4 regions of the Streptomyces sp. NPDC051740 genome follow, and region 3 is predicted to be linked to each of the others. Evidence: riboswitches for the same ligand, from Rfam matches in the RefSeq annotation. Region 3 holds a riboswitch; each other region holds the start of a gene.
What was found. A riboswitch is a leader RNA that binds a small molecule or an ion and turns the genes downstream of it on or off. The one in region 3 is predicted to bind cobalamin.
Positions count from the first base shown of each region.

Region 1: linked by a shared signal. The riboswitch ahead of ACIA6T_RS25035 (cobalamin biosynthesis protein) and the one ahead of ACIA6T_RS32120 (ABC transporter substrate-binding protein) in region 3 are both predicted to bind cobalamin.
Region 2: linked by a shared signal. The riboswitch ahead of ACIA6T_RS15860 (ribonucleoside-diphosphate reductase subunit alpha) and the one ahead of ACIA6T_RS32120 (ABC transporter substrate-binding protein) in region 3 are both predicted to bind cobalamin.
Region 4: linked by a shared signal. The riboswitch ahead of ACIA6T_RS08720 (energy-coupling factor ABC transporter permease) and the one ahead of ACIA6T_RS32120 (ABC transporter substrate-binding protein) in region 3 are both predicted to bind cobalamin.

Region 1 covers NZ_JBITCL010000016.1:61,488-66,894, reverse strand. Annotated here, with positions in the region: gene cobN (cobaltochelatase subunit CobN) at 1-1,108, opposite strand, end outside; gene ACIA6T_RS25040 (cobyric acid synthase) at 1,105-2,616, opposite strand; gene ACIA6T_RS25035 (cobalamin biosynthesis protein) at 2,613-3,554, opposite strand; cobalamin riboswitch at 3,676-3,814, opposite strand; gene ACIA6T_RS25030 (hypothetical protein) at 4,155-4,376, opposite strand; gene ACIA6T_RS25025 (anion permease) at 4,408-5,407, opposite strand, start outside.
Region 2 covers NZ_JBITCL010000008.1:133,747-139,153, forward strand. Annotated here, with positions in the region: gene ACIA6T_RS15855 (ribonucleotide-diphosphate reductase subunit beta) at 1-126, opposite strand, end outside; gene ACIA6T_RS15860 (ribonucleoside-diphosphate reductase subunit alpha) at 126-2,483, opposite strand; cobalamin riboswitch at 2,607-2,775, opposite strand; gene ACIA6T_RS15865 (GNAT family N-acetyltransferase) at 2,791-3,297, opposite strand; gene mctP (monocarboxylate uptake permease MctP) at 3,374-5,002, opposite strand; gene ACIA6T_RS15875 (DUF3311 domain-containing protein) at 4,999-5,265, opposite strand.
Region 3 covers NZ_JBITCL010000029.1:21,444-26,850, forward strand. Annotated here, with positions in the region: partial or broken gene ACIA6T_RS32105 ((2Fe-2S) ferredoxin domain-containing protein) at 1-15, opposite strand, end outside; gene ACIA6T_RS32110 (ABC transporter ATP-binding protein) at 44-865, opposite strand; gene ACIA6T_RS32115 (FecCD family ABC transporter permease) at 862-1,875, opposite strand; gene ACIA6T_RS32120 (ABC transporter substrate-binding protein) at 1,872-2,924, opposite strand; cobalamin riboswitch at 2,979-3,155, opposite strand; partial or broken gene ACIA6T_RS32125 (cation transporter) at 3,183-3,272, shown strand; partial or broken gene ACIA6T_RS32130 (TSUP family transporter) at 3,664-4,414, shown strand; gene ACIA6T_RS32135 (DoxX family protein) at 4,684-5,043, shown strand; gene ACIA6T_RS32140 (Cmx/CmrA family chloramphenicol efflux MFS transporter) at 5,145-5,407, opposite strand, start outside.
Region 4 covers NZ_JBITCL010000004.1:147,359-152,765, reverse strand. Annotated here, with positions in the region: gene ACIA6T_RS08725 (ABC transporter substrate-binding protein) at 1-656, opposite strand, end outside; cobalamin riboswitch at 859-1,040, shown strand; gene ACIA6T_RS08720 (energy-coupling factor ABC transporter permease) at 1,070-1,789, shown strand; gene ACIA6T_RS08715 (energy-coupling factor ABC transporter substrate-binding protein) at 1,786-2,160, shown strand; gene cbiQ (cobalt ECF transporter T component CbiQ) at 2,167-2,916, shown strand; gene ACIA6T_RS08705 (energy-coupling factor ABC transporter ATP-binding protein) at 2,913-3,776, shown strand; gene ACIA6T_RS08700 (DNA repair ATPase) at 3,809-5,407, opposite strand, start outside.

The sequences.
Region 1 (5,407 bases), on a different contig from region 3:
AGCCCGCGTCCCGCAGCGCGTCCAGCACCCGCACCGCCGAGGCCGGCGTGTCGAGCCCCACCGCGTTGCCGACGCGCGAGTGCTTCGTCGGGTACGCGGTGAAGACCAGCGCGACCTTCTTCTCCGCGTTCGGCCTGTGCCCCAGCCGGGCGTGCCGTACGGCGATCCCGGCCACCCGCGCGGCCCGCTCCGGGTCGGCGACGTACACCGGGACGTCGTCGGGGCCCTGCTCCTTGAAGGAGAACGGGACCGTGATCAGCCGGCCGTCGAACTCGGGGATGGCGACCTGCATCGCCGCGTCCATGGGGGACAGGGCGGCGTCGGACTCCTCCCACGCGGCGCGCGAGGACGTCAGACAGAGCCCTTGCAGCACCGGCACGTCCAGGTCGGCGAGCGCCCCGATGTCCCAGGCCTCCTCGTCACCGCCCGCCGACGCCTGCGAGGCGTGCGTGCCGCCGGCCGCGAGCACGGTGGCGACGAGGGCGTTGGCCTTCGACAACAGGGCGTACAGCTCGGGATCCGCGCCGCGCAGCGAACCGCAGTAGACGGGAAGGGCGTTGGCGCCCCGCGCCTCGATCGCGTCGCACAGCGTGTCCACGAAGGCGGTGTTGCCGCTCAGTTCGTGCGCGCGGTAGAAGAGCACGCCGATCGTCGGGCGGCCCTGTTCCAGGGGGCGTTCGCCGTGGACGCCGTACTCCGGCATCGTGCGCGGCTCCTCGAACCCCTCGCCGGTCAGCAGCACGGTGTCCGACAGGAACCGGGCCAGTTCGGTGAGGTTGTCCGGGCCGCCCTCGACGAGGTACCGCAGCGCCTCCGCCACCACACCGGCCGGCACCGTCGACTCGGCCATCAGCTCGGCGTCGGGCACGGTCTCCCCGCCGAGCAGCACCGCAGGGATCCCGGACGCCTTCAGCGCCGCGAGCCCGTCCTCCCAGGCGCGCTTGCCGCCCAGCAGCCGTACGACGGCGAGGTCCGCCCCGTCCAGCAGCGCGGGCAGTTCGTCCGTGACGTCGACGCGGGTCGGGTTGCCGATCCGGTAGGAGGCGCCGGAGGCACGGGCCGCCAGCAGGTCCGTGTCGGCGGTCGACAACAACAACACAGTGCTCATGCGGGCGCTCCCGGTGGGATGAAAGGCAGTCCTTGCGGCGCGCCGGACTCGATGAGCCGCCACAGCGCGTCCGTGTCCGCGTGCTGTTCGATCAGGTCGCCGAGCCGGTCGAGCTGCTCCTCGCGCAGCGCGGCGAACGAGGTGTCGGGGGCCGGCACGAAGCGGCGGCCCGAGGCCCGCGCCACCTCGCGCAGGAAGGCCCGGCGGAAACCGTCCGACTCCAGTGAGCCGTGCCAGTGCGTGCCCCAGGTCTGCCCGACCCGGCAGCCGTCCAGGAAGGGCTCCCCATCCAGCACCTCGGCGACCCCGTGATGGATCTCGTACCCCTCGACGGGCTCCCCGAGGGCCCGGCCGACGGGCCGGGTGAGCGTCTTCTCGCGGGCGAACCGCACCCGTACGGGCAGGACGCCGAGCCCGTCGACGTGCCCCGCGCGGCTCTCCACGTCGTCCTCGATGTGCTCCCCGAGGAGCTGGAAGCCCCCGCAGATCCCCAGCACGGGCCGCCCCTCGGCCGCCCGCCGCTTCAGCGCGTCCGCCAGCCCGCGCTCCCGCAGCCACTCCAGCGCCCGTACGGTCCCGCGGGTGCCCGGTACGACCACGAGGTCGGCGTCGGCCAGCTCCTCGGGACGGTCCACGAACCGCACCACGACACCCGGTTCGGCGGCGAGCGCGTCCACGTCGGTGAAGTTGGACATCAGGGGGATCGCGCACACGGCGACCCGCAGCACGTCCTCACCGACCGGCGCGGCCACCGCGGACTCCCGTACGGTGCCGCGCAGCGACACCCGGAGTCCGTCCTCCTCGTCGATGCCGAGCCCGTGCCGGAAGGGCAGCACGCCGTACGTCCGCCGCCCGGTCAGGCCGTGCAGCATGTCCAGGCCCGGTTCCAGCAGCGACACGTCGCCCCGGAACTTGTTCACCAGGAACCCGGCGACCAGTTCCTGGTCCTCGGGGGAGAGCAGCGCGACGGTACCGAAGAAGGACGCGAAGACGCCGCCCCGGTCGATGTCGCCGACCACCAGGACCGGCAGGCCGGCGCCCCGGGCGATCCCCATGTTGACGATGTCGGTGCGGCGCAGGTTGATCTCGGCCGGGCTGCCGGCCCCCTCACAGATCACCGCGTCATACGTGCCCCGCAACTGCTCCAGACAGTCCAGCACCGTGCCGAGGAGCCGCTGCTGCCGCCCTCCGTGGTACCCGCGGGCGCTCATCTCACCGACGGCCCTGCCCAGCAGCACCACCTGGCTGGACCGCTCACCGCCCGGCTTGAGCAGCACCGGGTTCATCAGCGCGGTCGGCTCGACGCGGCAGGCCTGGGCCTGCATGGCCTGCGCCCGCCCGATCTCGGCGCCCTCCCGGGTCACGAACGAGTTCAGCGACATGTTCTGCGCCTTGAACGGCGCGACCTTCACTCCCTGCCGCACCAGCCACCGGCAGATCCCGGCGGTCACCACGCTCTTGCCGGCGTCCGAGGTGGTCCCGGCGACCAGCAGCCCCCCACCGCTCACGATGCACGTCCCTTCATGACGCTCCGCGCGGCGGCACCGACCCCCAGTGCGAGCCAGCCGACCCGCCGCGAGAGCCGTACCGCCCGGTCGATGTCGGCCACGGCGACGGCACGCCCGCCGCCGTTGAGCACGGGCCGGTGCTCGACCCGCCCGCCGTAGGAGAGGGTGCCGCCGAGCCGTACGCCGAGCGCGCCCGCGAAGGACGCCTCGACGGGCCCGGCGTTGGGGCTCGGGTGCTCGGCGGCGTCCGCGCGCCACGCCCGTACGGCCCCGCGCGGGTCCGGTCCCGCGAGCGCGGCGAGGACGGCGGTCAGCCGCGCTCCCGGCCAGCCGGCGACGTCGTCGAGGCGGGCGGAGGCCCAGCCGTAGCGGCGGTAACGGGGCGACTTGTGGCCGACCATCGCGTCCAGCGTGTTGACGGCCCGGAAGCCGAGCAGGCCCGGCACCCCGGCGACGGCACCCCACACCAGCGCGCCCACCACGGCGTCGGAGGTGTTCTCGGCGACGGACTCGACCACCGCGCGGGCGATCCCGTCGGCGTCCAGGGCCTGCGGGTCCCGGCCGCACAGGTGCGGCAGCCGCGCCCGCGCCGCCTCGACGTCCCCGGCCTCCAGCGCCCGCCCGATGGCGCGGGCCTCCCGGGCCAGCGAGGTCCCGCCGACGACGGCCCAGGTGGCGACACCGGTCAGGGCGGCGGAGGCGGCGGGGGAGGAGCGTACGCGGCGGGAGGCGAGGGCGCCCAGCGCGACGGTCCCGCCGACGCACACGGCGGTGTGCACCGCGCCCCGGCCCCGGTCGTCCCGCCACAGCACTCGTTCCACGGCAGCCGCGGCCCGCCCGAAAGCGGCGACCGGATGCCCTCGGCGGGGATCGCCGAACAGCAGGTCGCCGAGGAGGCCGGCGGCGGCGCCGTACGCGAACACGCGATCGGCACCCATGGGATCAGCCGGTGAAGGATCCGGCGGGAGTGGCCCCGGGGCGGGGCGGTGTGTCGCTGATCGACCTCGGCAGGCAGCCGCGCATGGCGTTATGTCCTCACTCAGGGTGTCCACGCCCTGGTTCGACGAGACCGGCGGTGAGAGTTCCTGGCTCCCGGGGTGTTCACCCCGGTGACAGTGGCGGGACCGCGCCGGAATCGCACCGGCTTCCTCTCCTGCCGCCGTAGTGGCTGAGGCAGTCCACCACGGCCCCGGAAGGGCCGTCAACTTGCCGTTGACCTGCGAGGCTGAAGTGTGCTGAGGCCCACAGAGGGGTTCCGGTGGGTGAACCCGCGAGCGGGGGCGCGGAGGTGCGCACCCGTACGAGCGGGGGGGGGGGGGGGGGGGGGGGGGGGGGGGGGGGGGGGGGGGGGGGGGGGGGGGGGGGGGGGGGGGGGGGGGGGGCGGGGGGGGCGGGGGGGGGGGGGGGCCGGCGGCGGGGGGGGGGGGGGGGGGGGGCCCCCCCGCCGGGGCCCCCCGCCCCCCCCCCGCCGGCCGCCCCCCGCCCCCCCCCCCCCCCCCCCCCCCCCCCCCCGCCCGCTCACGTGTGCGGCCTGTGGATCAGGCCATGATCAGGTAGATGCCGTACCCCACCGCCGCCGTGCACGCCGCGAAGCAGGCGTAGGCGCCGGTGACCGCCAGGGCCGCGGACTGGCCCTGGGCGGCGGCCCGCTCGCGGCGGGACAGGCCGTTGATGCCGAGGGTGAACAGGCCCACCAGGGCCACGGTGACCACGAGGCTGACGCCGAAGACGGAACCGAGGGCCGCCCAGTCGATCTTCATGGTGCTCTTCTTCCTTCGTACCGGGTCGCGGTCAGACGGTGGTCGCGGCCGACGGGGCCGCCGGGGCCGCGGGGTCGGTGGGGACCGGCGCCGGGATGGTGGCCGAGAGGTCGTCGGTCACGGTGCCCGCCGGGGGCGGGGTGACCGCGGCCATCGCCTGCGTCACCACGCCGGGCGGCTCCTCGTCCGGCGCCTCGTCGTGGTCGTTGACGTTGGTGTGGTCGACGACCTCGCGCCGGGAGATCTTCCAGATGGCGGCGCTGGAGGCGACCAGGAAGACGGCCACGAGGGCGGTGCCCCAGTCGCCGAAGCCGCAGACCCACTCGGCGAGCGCCGCGACCAGGGCCGCCGCCGGCAGCGTCAGGCCCCAGGCGACGAACATCCGGGTGGCCGTCGACCAGCGGACGACACCGCCCTTGCGGCCCAGGCCCGCGCCCATCACGGAACCGGAAACGGAATGCGTGGTGGAGAGGGAGAAACCGAGGTGCGAGGAGGCCAGGATGACCGTCGCGGCACTGGTCTGGGCGGCGAAGCCCTGCTGCGGCTGGAGGTCGGTCAGGCCCTTGCCCATGGTGCGGATGATGCGCCAGCCGCCGAGGTAGGTGCCCATCGCGATGGCGATGCCCGCGGAGAGGATGACCCACAGCGGCGGGTCGGAGTCGGGGGCGACGGCGCCGCCGGCGACCAGGGCGAGGGTGATGATGCCCATCGTCTTCTGGGCGTCGTTGGTGCCGTGGGCCAGGGAGACCAGGCCGGCGGAGGCGATCTGTCCGGCGCGGTAGCCCTTCTCGGAGGCCTTGCCGTCGGCCTTGCGGCCCAGGCGGTAGGTCAGCCGGGTGGCGAACATGGCGGCAATGCCGGCCACCAGCGGGGCGGCGATCGCGGGGAGCAGGACCTTGGTGACGAGGACGTCGCCGTGGACCGCGCCGAGACCGGCGGAGGCGACGGCGGCGCCGATCAGACCGCCCATGAGGGCGTGCGAGGAGCTGGACGGCAGACCGACCAGCCAGGTCAGGAGGTTCCAGAGGATC
Region 2 (5,407 bases), on a different contig from region 3:
GAGGTCGACCTCCTCCACGTGCCAGGTGTTCTTGATGGCGTCCCGGTAGCGCTCGTAGAAGTCGGGGTAGCGCATGGGGCGGAGAGTCAGCTCGAAGCCGGGGTCGAGCAGGTTCTTGGTGGTCATCACTGGCAGGCCTCGCAGGACTCGGGGTTTTCCAGGGAGCAGGCGACGGCCTCGGGGTCGGCCGCCTGCGGGACGGGAGTGGTGGCGCGCGCCGCGCGGGCGATCCGGGTCGCCGGGCGGGAGCGCAGGTAGTACGTGGTCTTCAGGCCCTGCTTCCAGGCGTACGCGTACATCGAGGAGAGCTTGCCGATGGTGGGCGTCTCCAGGAACAGGTTCAGCGACTGCGCCTGGTCCAGGAACGGGGTGCGGGCGGCGGCCATGTCGATCAGACCGCGCTGCGGGATCTCCCACGCCGTGCGGTACAGCCGTCGCACGTCCTCGGGGATCCACGCGAAGTCCTGCACGGAGCCGTTGGCTTCGCGCAGTGCCTCACGGGTCCGCGCGTCCCACACGCCGAGCCGCTTCAAGTCGTCCACCAGGTACGAGTTGACCTGGAGGAACTCCCCGGACAGCGTCTCGCGCTTGAACAGGTTGGAGACCTGCGGCTCGATGCACTCGTACACGCCCGCGATCGACGCGATGGTGGCGGTGGGCGCGATCGCCAGGAGCAGCGAGTTGCGCATCCCGGTGGCCGCGATCCGCGTCCGCAGCGCCGCCCAGCGTTCCGGCCAGGAGAGCTCGGCGTCGTAGTGGTCGGGGTGCAGCACGCCCCGGGCGGTACGGGTCTTCTCCCACGCCGGGAGCGGGCCGCTGCGTTCGGCGAGGTCGGCGGAGGTCTCGTACGCGGCGAGCATGATCCGCTCGGCGATCCTCGTGGACAGCGCCTTCGCCTCGGGGGAGTCGAAGGGCAGCCGCAGCTTGAAGAAGACGTCCTGGAGGCCCATGGCGCCGAGACCGACGGGACGCCACCTGGCGTTGGAGCGGCTCGCCTGCCCGGTCGGATAGAAGTTGATGTCGACGACCCGGTCGAGGAACGTCACAGCGGTGCGCACCGTCTCGTCGAGGCGCTCCCAGTCGATGTCCCCCCGGTCCACGAAGGCGCCGAGGTTGACCGATCCCAGGTTGCAGACCGCCGTCTCCCCGTCGTCGGTGACTTCCAGGATCTCCGTGCAGAGGTTCGAGGAATGGATGACGTGGCCCGGCTCGGCGGTCTGGTTCGCCGTCCGGTTGGCCGCGTCCTTGAAGGTCATCCAGCCGTTGCCGGTCTGCGCGAGGGTGCGCATCATGCGGCCGTACAGCTCGCGGGCCGGGAGGGTCTTCCTCGCCAGGCCCTTCGCCTCGGCGGCCCGGTACGCCGCGTCGAACTCCTCGCCCCACAGGTCGACCAGTTCGGGCACGTCCGCCGGGGAGAACAGCGACCAGGGCGCGTCGGCGTTCACCCGGCGCATGAACTCGTCCGGCACCCAGTGCGCGAGGTTCAGATTGTGCGTACGGCGGGCGTCCTCGCCGGTGTTGTCGCGCAGCTCCAGGAACTCCTCGATGTCGGAGTGCCAGGTCTCCAGGTAGACCGCCGCCGCGCCCTTGCGCCGGCCGCCCTGGTTCACGGCGGCGACCGAGGCGTCCAGCGTCTTCAGGAACGGGACGATGCCGTTGGAGTGCCCGTTGGTGCCGCGGATCAGCGAACCCCGGGCGCGGATGCGGGAGTAGGACAGGCCGATGCCGCCGGCGTGCTTCGAGAGGCGGGCGACCTGGTGGTAGCGGTCGTAGATGGAGTCCAGCTCGTCCTTGGGGGAGTCGAGGAGGTAGCAGGACGACATCTGCGGGTGGCGCGTGCCGGAGTTGAACAGCGTGGGGGAGGAGGGCAGGTAGTCCAGGCGGCTCATCAGCCCGTACAGCGCGGCGACCTCGTCCACGGAGCGGGCGCCGTCGTCCTCGGCGAGTCCGGTGGCGACCCGCAGCAGGAAGTGCTGGGGCGTCTCGACGACCTTGCGGGTGACCGGATGCCGCAGCAGGTAGCGGCTGTGCAGGGTGCGCAGGCCGAAGTAGCCGAAGCGGTCGTCGGCCCCGGTGTCGATCAGCGCGTCCAGACGGGCGGCGTGCAGCCGGACGAACGCGGCGGTCCGGTCGGAGATCAGGCCCTCGCGGTGCCCGGTCGCGACGGACCCGGTGAACGAGGTGACGCCCTGCGAGGCGGCCTCGGCGCGGATGCCGATGGTCAGCAGCCGGGCGGCGAGCCGGGAGTAGGCCGGGTCCTCGGAGATGAGCCCGGCCGCCGCCTCGGTGGCCAGCTCCCGCAGCTCCGCCTCGTCGGCGGAAGCGGACCGGCCGCGCAGCGCGGCGGCGGCGACCCGGCCGGGGTCGGCGTCGGGCAGGTCGGCGGTCAGCTCGGTCAGGGTCCGCAGCAGCGCGGCACCGGGGCCGCCGCTCTCCTCGGGCACGTCGATCGCTGAAGCCGGATCGGCTGGCGCGATGGTCACGTGGGGCTCTCCCTCGCTCGGCACGGGGGCCTCGAAGAGCGCAGGGGGCAGTACACGAGCGCACGCGGCGTCGCGTCCACCGGCCCATTCCGCGAGGCCCGGACGTCAGGGCACCCGGACCGGACGGCCGGGCGCACTGTCGGCAGGTCCTCGGACTGACGCCCGTGCACACGCGTACGCGGGCATGGGTACACCGTTGCGGGACAGTTCCGGATTCACACCGGATTCCCCTGCGACGACAGCGAGCATGAGCATACATCTTGTGTCGGGTGCCGCCAGCAACCCCATATCTTGTGTCGCGCTGGTCTCAGAGTGTCAACTCATAGGTGAGGAGCATGATGTCGTCCAGCTCCGGCAGCGGGTTCCAGTCGCGTTCCGGGGTGCGGGTGAAACCGAGCCGTTCGTAGACGCGGTGGGCGGCACGCATGGTGCGCTGGGTCGACAGCACGACCCGTCCGCACCCCTCGACGGCCCGCGCCCGGTCCACGCAGGCACGCACCAGGGCCTCCCCGGCACCCCGTCCCCGGCCCGCGCGGGCGACCGCCAGCATCCGGATCTCCGCCTCGCCCGGCCCCGCTATGTCGGCCATCGGACCGGGGCCCGGCACGAAGGTCACCCCGCCCAGCACCGACCCGTTCGCCACGGCGACCAGCACCTCGGCGGCGGCCGCCCGTTTCCCCACGTTCCGCAGCTCACCGAGGTACGCGTCGCTCTCCCCGAAGTCGAGCAGCCCGTCCAGCAGATAGGCCTGCGCGGTGATCTCACCGAGTTCCTCGTGCTCGCCGGGTTCCACCGGCCGGATGACGATGTCCATGGGGGGAGTCTGCCGGACGGGTACGACGACGGGCCGCCGGATTTCTCCGGCGGCCCGTCGTCGTACGTCACCGGCGTCAGTGGCTGCTGCCCGCCGTGGCCGGCGGAAGCTCCACCTGGACGCCGGGGTCGCCCGCGTCCGCCGTGTAGTCCTGCGGCTTGGTCTCGTCGATGCCCTCGGGAGCCTTGACGGCCCTCAGGACGAAGGTCAGGACGACCGTGACCAGGACGTTGAGCACGAACGCGGTGAGGCCGATGTAGCCGATCTCCCCGATGCCCGGGATCTCCTTGGACGACCCGCCGAAGTGCTTCTGCGTCGGCGAGGCCACCCCGTACGCGGCGGCCGTGCCGTAGACCATGCCGACCGCCCAGCCGCCGATCAGCGCCCAGCGGTGGAACCAGCGGGTGAACAGGCCGCCCACCAGCGCCGGGAAGGTCTGCAGGATCCAGATGCCGCCGAGGAGCTGGAAGTTGATCGCGACCGTCTTGTCCATGGTCAGGACGAAGACCAGCGCGCCCACCTTCACCAGCAGGGACACGATCTTGGAGACCTGGGTCTCCTGCTTCGGCGTCGCGTCCGGCTTGATGAAGTCCTTGTAGATGTTGCGGGTGAACAGGTTCGCCGCCGCGATCGACATGATCGCCGCCGGTACCAGCGCGCCGATGCCGATGGCCGCGAAGGCCACGCCCGCGAACCAGTCCGGGAACATGTTCTCGAACAGCTGCGGGATCGCCAGCTGGCCGTTGTCGACCTTGACCCCGGCCGCGATCGCCATGAAGCCGAGCAGCGCCAGCAGGCCCAGCATCAGGGAGTACAGCGGAAGGATCGTGGTGTTGCGGCGGATCACCTCACGGCTGCGCGAGGACAGCGTCGCCGTGATCGAGTGCGGGTACATGAACAGCGCGAGCGCCGAGCCGAGCGCCAGCGTGGCGTACGTCCACTGGCCCGCCTCGCCCGGCACCAGCGCACCGCGTGGCGCGCCCGTGGCCGGGTTGGTCTGGCCGTACGCCTCGCTCGCCTTGGCGAAGATCTCGTCGAAGCCGCCCAGCTTGATCGGGATGTAGATGATCGCCACCGCGATCACGATGTAGATCAGCGTGTCCTTGACGAACGCGATCAGCGCGGGGGCCCGCAGACCCGACGAGTACGTGTACGCCGCCAGCACGCCGAAGGCGATCAGCAGCGGCAGGTCCTTGACGAACCAGTTGGTGTCCTCGCCGCCGCCGACACCCATCACGTCCAGCACGGCCTGGATGCCGACCAGCTGGAGCGCGATGTACGGCATCGTGGCCAGGATGCCGGTGACCGCGACGGCCAGCGACAGCCCCTTCGAGCCGAACCGGCCGCGCACGAAGTCGGACGTCGTGACGTAGCCGTGCTTGTGCGACACCGACCACAGCCGGGGCAGGAAGGTGAAGATCAGCGGGTACACCAGGATCGTGTACGGCACCGCGAAGAAGCCGGCCGCGCCCGCCGCGTAGATCGCCGCCGGTACGGCCACGAACGTGTACGCGGTGTACAGGTCGCCGCCGAGCAGGAACCAGGTGACCCAGGTCCCGAACGACCGTCCGCCCAGGCCCCACTCGTCGAGGCTGTGCTCGTTCTCGGCCTTGCGCCAGCGCGCGGCCATGAACCCCATGGCCGTGACCAGCAGGAAGAAGAAGATGAAGACGGCGAGTGCCACGCCGTTCACGCCGTCGTTCACTGCGACGCACCGCCCTTCGCGGCCGAGCGGGCGCGCTGGTCACGCTGCCAGAGCTTGTACGCGATCATCGTCAGGGCGGTGGAGACCAGCACCCACAGCATCTGGTACCAGTAGAAGAACGGGATGCCGATGAACGTCGGGTCGGTCTTCGCGTAGGACCCGACCCACAACATGGCCACGAACGGTGCGACGAGACAGAGGGCGATGACGACGCGCACGGGCGTCACCACCGGTCCTCCTGTGGTTTCTGGGGCTTGTGACATCAGACGGTTCCCGTCCCCTCACTGATCACCGGCGTCAATGCGCGGAAATGTAGGGCAGGGCGTAGCGCGGTCGTAACCCCTCGTCCGCATAGCGGTACCCAGGTGCCGCTCAACCGAGAGACAACAGCAACGAAAACCTTGT
Region 3 (5,407 bases):
GCATGGGACCGGTTCGGCGGTGGTGTGCTTCGTGCCCGCTGCTTCAGGGCGCTGTCGAGGCGTCGCTCGTCACCTTCCTTTTCGGGGGATGTCCATCCCGGACCGCCGGCCGCAGGAAACGGATCACGGGGCGGTCGGGGACATGGGTGACCTCGGCGCGAACGCCGTAGACCTGTTCGATGAGAGCGGGAGTGAGGACCTCGGCCGGGGTGCCCTCCGCGACGGTGCAGCCGTCGTGCAGGACGAGCAGGCGGTCGCAGTACATCGCGGCGAGGTTGAGGTCGTGCAGGGCGATCACCGTGGTGACGGGCAGGCTCGCCACGAGGTCCAGCAGGTCGAGCTGGTGCTGGATGTCGAGGTGGTTGGTGGGTTCGTCGAGGAGGAGTTCGCGGGGTTCCTGGGCGAGGGCGCGGGCGATCTGGGCGCGTTGGCGTTCGCCACCGGAGAGGGTGTGCCAGGACTGGTCGGCCCGGTCGGTCAGTCCGGTGCGCCGCAGAGCCTCGGCAACGGCTTCCGCGTCGGCCGCCGTCGGCGGCGACCAGGCGCGGCGGTGCGGGATGCGGCCGAGGGCGACGACGTCCCGGACGGTCAGTTCGGTCTGGGTGTGGGCGTGCTGCTCGACGGTGGCGATCCGGCGGGCGGTGGCGCGGCGGCCGACCTCGGCGAGCGGGCGCCCGTCCAGCGTCACGACTCCGGCGGTGGGTGCGAGGACCCCTGCCATCAGCCTCAACAGCGTGGACTTTCCCGAGCCGTTGGGGCCGAGTAGGCCGACGGTCTCGCCGGGGCGCAGGGTGAGGGTGACGCCGTCGACGACGAGCCGGTCGGCGAGGCGCCGTACGACGCGGTCCGCGTCCAGGCCGGTCACGTCCTTCTCCGTCCGCGGTGGAGTACGGCCACGAACGCCGGTACGCCGATGAGGGACGTCACCACGCCCACGGGAACCTCCTGGGGATCGAGGACGGTACGGGCGAGGGTGTCCACCCACACCAGGAAGACGGCCCCGGTCAGCGCCGTGACCGGCAGCAGGCGGACGTGGCCCGCGCCGGTGAGGGCACGGGTGGCGTGCGGGAGGACCAGGCCGACGAAGCCGATCGCACCGGCACAGCTGACCAGCGCGGCGGTGAGCAGTGCGGTGGCGCAGAGCAGGACCAGGCGGGTGCGGGCGACCCGGACCCCGAGTCCGGCGGCGGCCTCGTCACCGAACGCGAAGGCGTCCAGCGTGCTCGCGTACCCGAGGCAGACGACGAGGACCACCGTCAGGACGGCGGTGCAGAGCAGCACCTGTCCCCAGTCGGCGCCTGTGAGCGAGCCGAGCAGCCAGAACAGCACGCCCCGGGTGGTCTCCGCGTCCGCCGAGGTGAGGACGATGAAGGAGGTCAGCGCCGAGAACAGCTGCATGGCCGCGACCCCGGACAGGACGACCCGGTCGGTGCTGCCGCCGAGGGTGTGGCTGAGCAGCAGCACAAGCGCGAAGGAGAGCAGCGCCCCGAGGAAGGCACCCGCCGACAGGGACACCACCCCGCCGCCCACCCCCAGCACGACCACGGCGACCGCACCCGTCGAAGCGCCTGAGGACACCCCGAGGACGAAGGGATCGGCCAGCGGATTACGCAGCAGCGACTGCATCACCGCCCCGCACACCGCGAGCCCGGCGCCGCACACGGCGGCGAGGAGGGTGCGGGGCATGCGCAGGTTCCATACGATGCCGTCCCGCAGCGGTGCCGGCGTGCTCTCGCCGAGGCCGAGATGGGCCGCGACGGACGCCCAGACGTCACCGGTGGAGATGTCGGCGGGGCCGATCGTCACGGCCACGGCGATCGACGCGAGCAGCGCGGCCAGTCCGCCGGCCGGCGGCAGCAGGGTGCGGACGCTCACTCGGCGAGCCCGAAGCCGCGCAGACCGGCCGCGACCTTCTCGATGCCCTCGATGGTGCGGATGGACGGGTTCATCGCCTGCCCGCTCAACAGGACGTACCGCTTCTTCCTCACGGCGGCCAGATTGCGGGTGGCGGGGTTGGTCTCCAGGAAGCGTATCTTGGCCGCGGCGGTCTCGGCGGTCTGCTGCTTGCGGGTCAGGTCGCCGATCACGATGACGTCGGGGTCACGGTCGGCGACGGTCTCCCAGTTGATCTGGGGCCATTCGTCGTGGGTGTCCGCGAAGGCGTTCTCGGCACCGACGGCGCGGGTGATGGCGCCGGGCGCGCCACAGCAGCCGGCGAGGTAGGGCGACTGGGAGTTGGCGAACCAGTACATGAGGGAGACGTCGGATGCGTGCAGTCCGGCGGTGGCCGTGCTCACCCGGTTCTTCAGCGAGGCGACGAGCTTCTCGCCGCGCTCCTCCACGCCGAACGCGCGGGCCAAGTCGCGTATCTCGCCGTAGACGGCGTCGAGGGTGAGCGGTTCGCTGCGCGATCCGTCACCGCCGCTGTCATTGTCCTTGCCCTCGGAGCAATCGGACGGCGAGACGTACGTGGGCACGCCCAACTCCTCGAACTGCTCGCGGGTGGCGACCCCGCCCTTGCCGAGGGTGGAGACGAACGAGGCGGTGACGAGGTCGGGTTCGGCGCCCAGGACCTTCTCGAAGGAGGGGTTGTTGTCGGCGAGACGCGGCACGGACGCGTTGGCCTTCTCCAGCCCCTTCATCACCGGGTCGGTCCAGGTCGCCGTACCGGCCATGCGGTCGGCGAGTCCCAGGGAGAGCAGAATCTCCGTGGTGCCCTGATTGAGGGAGACGGCCCGCTTCGGCACCGACTTCAGGGTGACCTCGTCACCGCAGTTGTCCAACGTCACCGGGTAGCCGGCGACGGAGGTCTCCTCGGGCTTCGCGTCATCGTCGCCGGAGGAGCCGCAGGCGGTGAGCGGCAGGGCGGACGCGAGGAGGAGCGCCGCGGTGCGGAGAAGGGCGGGGGTACGGAGCACGGGCATGCCTCCGGGGTCGGGGCTCGTACGCGGAGCCTGGCCTACGGACGTCCCTCCGCGCCGGGGCGCGAAGGTGCCAGCAGGTCTTCGGACTCGGGTTCGTCCGGCCGGAGCGCCTTCCCGGTCTCCCAGTGGCGTCGTGCCCCGCCCGTCCCCCTCACCGCTGCGCGTCAGTTCCGGATTCGCACCGGATTCCCTGGCCTCGGGTGTGGCTCGACTGGCCCATGGAGACTATCAAGTCCGTCGTACGGTCAGCTCGTGCGCTCGGTCACGATCACCTACAACGTCATCGAGGCGATCGTCGCCCTGACCGCCGGTACCCTCGCGTCCTCCACCGCTCTGATCGGCCCCGGCCCCGGCCGTGGCTGCGGAGGCCGACGGGCACGGCGGCCCGCCCGGCTGTTCCTGCTGTTCGTGAACATTCCGTCACGGGCCCGCCCTTCGCTCGCTCGCCCCGCTGATACTGGCCGGGCAGCGGTCGGAGCGCGGGGGGTGTTGGCGGTGCCGGCCTCGGCTCGGGTGTCGTGCTCGCGCATCCACGTTATGCAGACCTGCCGCCCGCGAACTGCCCGGCGTTGCGCCGGACCGGGCGGTGGCCGGACCTCTGATCAGCGTCTCCGACGGCACCTCCCGGGCCCGGTGACACCACCCCCCAGGTCATCCGTTCGACAGGAGGACACAATCATGCCGGGCCCGGAGGCCAGCGGCCCCGTTGCGGGACCGCAGAAAACACAACGGGGGCCGGGTGGAGTGGACGGTGTGGGCGGGCTTGTCGGCCTGCCTGCCGACCGCGATGGTGACCGCGCCGGTCGGGGTGTCGGGGCCGTGTTCCTCCTTCCGGTTCACCTGAGCGTCTTCGCCGTGCCTAATCCGGCGATCACGTCGACGAATCCGCTGTTCAACATGGTGGCCGGGCCGGGCGCCCTGTGGCGGTACCGCCACGACAGCGCTCTGCGCGACGGCCTGGCCCGGCGCCAGGCCGCCGGAACCCTGCCCGGCGTCGTCCTCGGCACCGCGATCCGCGTCCTCGCCCTCCCCGGCCCCGGCGTCTCCCGGCTGCTGACCGCCGCCCTGCTGCTGCCGCTCCGCCCATGGCTGTGCACCGGCACCCTCACCGCGGCCACACGCCGGCCGGCCGCCAAAGCGGAGCCGTCCCCGGCCGCGCCCACCGCGCTCGCCCTCGCGGTCGGGATCATCGGCGGGGTCTACGGCATCGGCGGCGGCTCCCTGCCCGGGCCGATCCTCGCCGCCCGCGGCGTGCCCATGGCCCGCATCGCACCAGCCGCTCTCGCCGCCACGTTCACCACCTCACTCGTCGGGGCCGCCTACGCGCTGCTGTCGCTGCTCGGCTCCGGCGACGTCGCCCCCACTCGCCGCCCGGCCTCGCCTGCGGGCTCGGCGGCCTGGTCGGCGGCTATCTCGGCACCCACCTCCGGCCCCGCCTGCCCGAGACCGCGCTGCGCCTGCTCCTCGGCACACCCGTCTTCACGGCCGGCATCGAGATCGACGACACCATCGCGGACGTCCTCTGTGGGACGTCATGTGATTCCCCATCAGCAGCATCAACTTCCCCATCCAAACGTCCGGGCATGGCGCCGGGTGCCGTCCGCGCCCCCGACCGCACAATCATCGCGCCGGCTCACGGCAACCTCCGTATCCTGGCGCCATGACGGACGAGGAAGAGCCGAGGTTCTCTGTGAACCGCTGGGGCGGCACGTCGGACCCGGCTACGGGCCCACGAAGCGGTGGCCCGTGAACGGGAATCATGAGCATCGCCTATTGGATCGTCGCGGGACCCCTCGCTCTCTTCCACCTCTACGCGGGCACGCCGAAGACGGTCCGCAGCCGCGATCAGCTCCGACCGATGACGGCCTGGGTCGACCACGTGTCCTCGCCCGCCCTCAGGACGCTGGGGACGGTCGAAGTACTCGGCGCGACCGGCCTGGTCCTGCCCCCGCTGACGGGTACCGCGCCCTGGCCGGCGTCGGCCGCGGCCCTCTGCTTCGTCCTCCTGCGGATCGGTGCGATCGCCGTCCACCTGGCCGGCGAGGACCGCAGGAACGCACTCGACGTCGGACTCGTCGTCACCGCCGCCGTGACCACCTGGGCGGCCACCGGGCTGTGATCGAGCGACGTCGGTGACGTCCATGCGGCGGTGCGGGGCCGGCGGTGGTTGCGGTGGACGTTCCGGAGCGCGACCGTCCGGGCCCGTTCCTCTTCACGGGTTCAGGTGCCGACGTGGAGGGCGCCGGCCTCGGCGCCTCGGCCGGCCGCGACGGTGGTGCGGAGGGGGAACGCGATGAGCAGCGCGACAGCGACCAGGATCCCGCTCGCCCACAGTGGCCCGAGGTTCCCGGCCGTGGTGTTGAGGGTGGCCGCGGCGATGAGGGGGCCGACGGCGGCGCCGGCGTTGAGGGCGGCGGTCGCGTAGGAGCCGGCCATGGTGGGGGCTCCTGCCGCCTCGTAGAGGACCCGTGTGATCAGCGTGC
Region 4 (5,407 bases), on a different contig from region 3:
GGGGCGCCGCCCCAGTAGTCCGGGTTGGCCTTGAAGGTGAGCTTTTCGCCCTTGCTCCAGCCGGTGAGCACGTACGGTCCGGTGCCGATCGGTTCGGTGTTGAAGGAGCCGGTGTCGGGGTCCTGCCCGCCCGCGATGTGCTCGGGGACGACGGGCAGCACCGTGCGGGCGGCGAAGGCCGCGTAGGGGTAGTCGAGGGTGAAGACGACCTTGTCGTCGCCGTCGGCCCGGACCTCCTTGACGGCGTCCAGTTCGCTCTTGGCGGTGTTGTTGGTCCTGTCGTCCAGCACGGTGTCGTACGTGAAGACCACGTCGTCGGCGGTCAGCGGCTCGCCGTCGCTGAACTTCACGCCGTCGCGCAGGGTGTACGTGTAGGTGCGGCCGCCGTCGGTGACCTCGGGGAGCGCCTTCGCCAGGGCCGGCTTCAGCTTCATGCCGGCGTCGCGGGCGAGGAGTCCGTCGAAGATCTTGGAGTTGCCGTCCTTGCCGTAGCCGAGCAGGGGGCTGAGCGTGTCCGGTTCGGACGGGACCCCGATCACGACGGATTCGGCGGACGCTCCGCCGTCCGCGCCGCCGTCGCCCGGCGCCGAGCAGGCGGCTACCGCACCGGCCATCGCGACCGCGGCGGCGGTACCCCGTATTCGTCGGGTCGTCATCGAACCTCACATCCCTGTTGCCCAGAAATCGTTGTTGCATATTAATTGCAGTAAGGTACTGCCCAGGACCGCGGCCCCCCACTCCCCCGCCCCGACGGACGGTGCCGCTCGTGTCAAGTGCGCAGGTGTGCGCCGGGGTGCGAGCCGTCGGGCGCCGTCCGCGCGCCCCCTGTGACCGCTTGTCACCGGACCGGAACGGGCACTACTGTCACCACGCCTTGGTGACGGGAAATCGGTGCGATACCGGTGCGGCCCTCGCCACTGTGATCGGGAAGTCCGGCTCCAGTCCTCACGGACGGCCACTGGGCCCTAGGGCCCGGGAAGGCGGAGCACGGGCGGTGGTACCCGTCAGCCAGGAGACCGGCCAAGGCACGTCAACCATCCACGAGGTGCTGGAGAGGGTCTGCTGAGCCATGCACATAGCCGAGGGTTTTCTGCCACCGGCGCACGCGGTCGCCTGGGGCGCCGCGTCGGCGCCGTTCGTCGTCCACGGAGCCCGGTCGCTCATCCGTGAAGTCAGGGAACATCCCGAGAGCACGCTGCTGCTCGGCGCGTCGGGAGCGTTCACGTTCGTCCTGTCCGCGCTGAAACTGCCGTCGGTCACCGGGAGTTGCTCCCACCCCACCGGCACGGGTCTGGGCGCGATCCTGTTCCGGCCGCCGGTCATGGCGGTACTGGGCACCATCACCCTGCTGTTCCAGGCGCTGCTGCTCGCCCACGGGGGGCTGACCACACTGGGCGCCAACGTCTTCTCGATGGCGATCGTCGGCCCCTGGGCCGGGTACGGCGTCTACCGGCTGCTGCGCCGGTACGACGTGCCGCTGATGGTGGCGGTGTTCTTCGGCGCGTTCGTCGCCGACCTGTCGACGTACTGCGTGACGAGCGTGCAGCTGGCGCTCGCCTTCCCCGACCCGGGGAGCGGATTCCGGGGCGCGCTGGGCAAGTTCGGCTCCATCTTCGCCGTGACGCAGATCCCGCTCGCGGTGAGCGAGGGGCTGCTGACCGTGCTGGTGACGCGCATGCTGGTGCAGTCGAGCAAGGGGGAGCTGACCCGGCTCGGCGTGCTGGTGACGTCGGCGGCCGGGCGGAGGACGGCGAAGTCGTCCGACCCGGCGGAGGCGGTGGCCCGATGAGCCGCGACGCGAAGATCAACATGCTGCTGCTGGTGCTGGTGGCCGCGCTCTCCGTGATCCCGTTGGTGTTCGGGCTCGGCGACCACAAGGAGGAGCCGTTCACCGGCGCGGACGCCGAGGCGGAGACGGCGATCACCGAGATCGACCCGGACTACGAGCCGTGGTTCTCCCCGCTGTACGAACCGCCGTCCGGGGAGATCGAGTCGGCGCTGTTCGCCCTCCAGGCGGCGATCGGCACGGGCGTCCTCACGTACTACTTCGGGCTGCGGCGCGGGCGGCGGCAGGGGGAGGAGCGGGCGCTGGCACGGCTGCGGGCCGGGACGGACGCGGACGCCGGTGACGGGGCCGTCTCCGAACGACGACGGGTCTGACGGCACGTGCTGCCGATCGACGCGGCGGCGCACAGCAGTCGCTGGCGCCGCCGTCATCCCGTGGACAAGGCCGTGCTGGGGCTGGGGCTCACCCTGCTCGCCGTCTCGCTGCCGCCGTGGCCGGGCGCGGCCCTGGTGCTGGTGACGGCGCTCGTGGTGCTGCTCGGCCCGGCGGGGGTGCCGGGACTGCGGCTGTGGCGGGCGTACCGGGTGCCGCTGGGCTTCTGCGTCACCGGGGCGCTGACGCTGCTGGTGCGGGTGGGCGGGCCGGACGGGTTCGTGTCCTGGGCCGAGGACGGGCCGCTGCGCGCCGGGGAGTTGATGCTGCGCACGTCGGCGGCCTCGCTGGGCGTGCTGCTGTTCGCCTTCACCACGCCCATGTCGGATCTGCTGCCGCGTCTGGTGCGGGCCGGGGTTCCGGCGCCGCTCGTGGACGTGGCGCTGGTGACGTACCGGATGAGCTTCCTGCTGCTGGACTCGGTGCGCCGCGTCCGGGAGGCGCAGGCGGCCCGGCTCGGGCACACCACCCGGGCGGCGACGTGGCGTTCGCTGGGCGGGCTGGGCGCGACCGCGTTCGTCCGGTCCTTCGACCGGGCGGCGCGACTGCAGACCGGGCTGGCCGGACGCGGTTACGACGGCACCCTGCGCGTGCTGGTGCCCGAGGCCCGTGTCTCCGTCCGGTTCACGGCGCTGAGCGTGGCGCTCCTCGCGGCACTGGCCGCCCTCACCTTCGTACTGGAAAGGCCATTGTCGTGAGCGAGTCCGTGCTGGTGGCCCTGCGGGGCGCGTCGTTCGCGTACGAGGACGGCCCGCCCGTGCTCAGCGGCCTGGACTTCGAGGTGCGCGAGGGGCGCGCGCTGGCGTTGCTGGGGCGCAACGGCAGCGGGAAGACGACGCTGATGCGGCTGCTGAGCGGTGGACTGCGGCCGGTGGGCGGCGAGTTGACCGTCGAGGGGCGTCCGGTGCGCCACGACCGCAAAGGGCTGACGGCGTTGCGCACCACCGTGCAACTGGTGGTGCAGGACCCCGACGACCAGTTGTTCGCGGCGTCCGTCGGCCAGGACGTGTCGTTCGGGCCGCTCAACCTCGGCCTGTCCGACACGGAGGTACGCGCCCGGGTGGCGGAGTCGCTCGCCGCGCTGGACATCACCGCCCTCGCCGACCGTCCCACGCACCTGTTGTCCTACGGGCAGCGCAAGCGGACGGCCATCGCGGGCGCGGTCGCCATGCGGCCCCGCGTCCTGATCCTCGACGAACCGACGGCGGGCCTGGACCCCGACGGCCAGGAACGCCTTCTCGCGACCCTCGACGGCCTGCGCGAGAACGGCACGACGGTCGTCATGGCCACCCACGACGTGGACCTCGCCCTGCGCTGGGCCGACGACGCGGCCCTGCTCACCCCGTCCGGCGCGCACACGGGCCCGGCACCCGAGATGCTGTCCCGCACGGATCTCCTCGCGGCGGCGGGGCTGCGGCTGCCGTGGGGGGTGGTGGTCGGGCGGCTGCTGCGGGCGCAGGGGTTGGTGACCGGCACGGCCGCCGCTCCCTGCTCCCCGGAGGAACTGGCGGCCCTGGTGGCCGCGTCCACCACCGGCGGCGACCCGCACGTCCCGTGAGGGACGGGCGGCCGGCCCCTCCACCGGCGCGATCACAGGGGCGCAGGCGGCACGTCCGTGCCCTCGGGGAACTGCCGGGCCGCGTGCGGGGTCCCCGGGCCGGCCGGCGGTCGGCGCGGGTCCGCCGCGCGGGTGATGGCCGACTCGACGGCGGCGATGCGGTCGCCGAGGAGCGCGAGGGCGGCGATCGCGCGGGTCAGGGCGTCCTCGTCGGGGGTGCCCAGGGTCAGGGTGCGGACGTGGGCCGCCTTCAGCTCGGTCCAGCGGGCCGCCCGGTCGGGGGTGAGCGTGCCGCGCAGCTCGGCGAGCTTGAGCAGGCTCGCCTCGGCGCCCGTGGTGAGGGTCTGGGCCTCGGCCGTGTAGTGGTCGTCGATGACGGCGGTCAGTTCGGCGGCGTTCATGACGGGCTGGATCCGCTGGGCGATCTTGTTCATGTTGCGGTAGGAGCCCTGGAGGCGGAACGGCGGCTCGGTGCGGGCGTCGTCGGACTGGGCGGCGGAGGCGATGTAGGCCGCGTTGACGGCGAGGACGGTCCGGCGGGCGGTGAGGAGGTGGCGCAACACCGCCAGGACGCGGTCCAGTTCGGTGGGGGCGTAGGGGTGGGTGAGGCGGTCGGCGCGGGCGGTGGGGTCGTTCTCGGCGAGGCGGATCAGCAGGTCGAGGTCGGCGCGGTCGCGGCCGGCGAGCGGGGCGAGCACCGGGTTGGCGGTGAGGGCGTTCTCCACGAAGCTGAGCGCGAAGACGTCCTCCTTGCCGGTGAGGACGTCACCGAGGTTCCACACGTCGGCGCGGTTGGCCAGCATGTCCGGGACCCGGAAGGCCTCGCCGGACTCGGTGTAGGGGTTGCCGGCCATGCAGACGGCGAACCGCTTCCCGCGCAGGTCGTAGGTGCGCGGCTCGCCCTCCCACACGCCCTCCATCCGGCGCGTGGCGTCGCACAACGGGATGAACTTCTGGAGCAGTTCGGGCGAGGTGTGCTGGATGTCGTCCAGGTACAGGAGGGTGTTGCTGCCGGCGGCGAGCGCGAAGTTGATCTTCTCGATCTCCTGGCGGGCGGTGGCGTTCGGTGCCTCGGCCGGGTCGAGCGAGGTGACCGCGTGGCCGAGTGCGGGGCCGCTGATCCTCACCAGCACCAGGCCGAGGCGGTCGGCGACGTACTCCATGAGGGTCGTCTTGCCGTAGCCGGGCGGGGAGACGAGCAGCAGCAGGCCGCCGGTGCCGGTGCGGCCGGACTCGCCGGTGGTGCCGAGCTGTTTGGCGAGGCTGTCGCCGACCAGCGGGAGGTAGACCTCGTCGACCAGGCGGTTGCGGACGAACGACGACATCACGCGCGGCCGGTGGTCGTCCAGGCGCAGCCGGGTGCGCTCGGCGGTCACCAGGGCGGTGCGGCGGCGCTGGAAGGCACGGAAGGCGGGTACGTCACGCTCCCCGAACTCCTCGGTGCGGGCGAGGAATTCGTCCAGGCGGAGGGCGAGGCGGCGGTCGGTGATCCGGGGGTGGGTGCCGAGCAGACCGTCCACGGTGGCGGTCAGGGGGGCGTCCGATGTGTGGCGGGGCGTGTCCGGGCAGAGTTCGGCGGCCACGGCCTCGGCGAGGTCGCCGGCGGCCGGCTCGTCTCCGGTGGTCGCGGC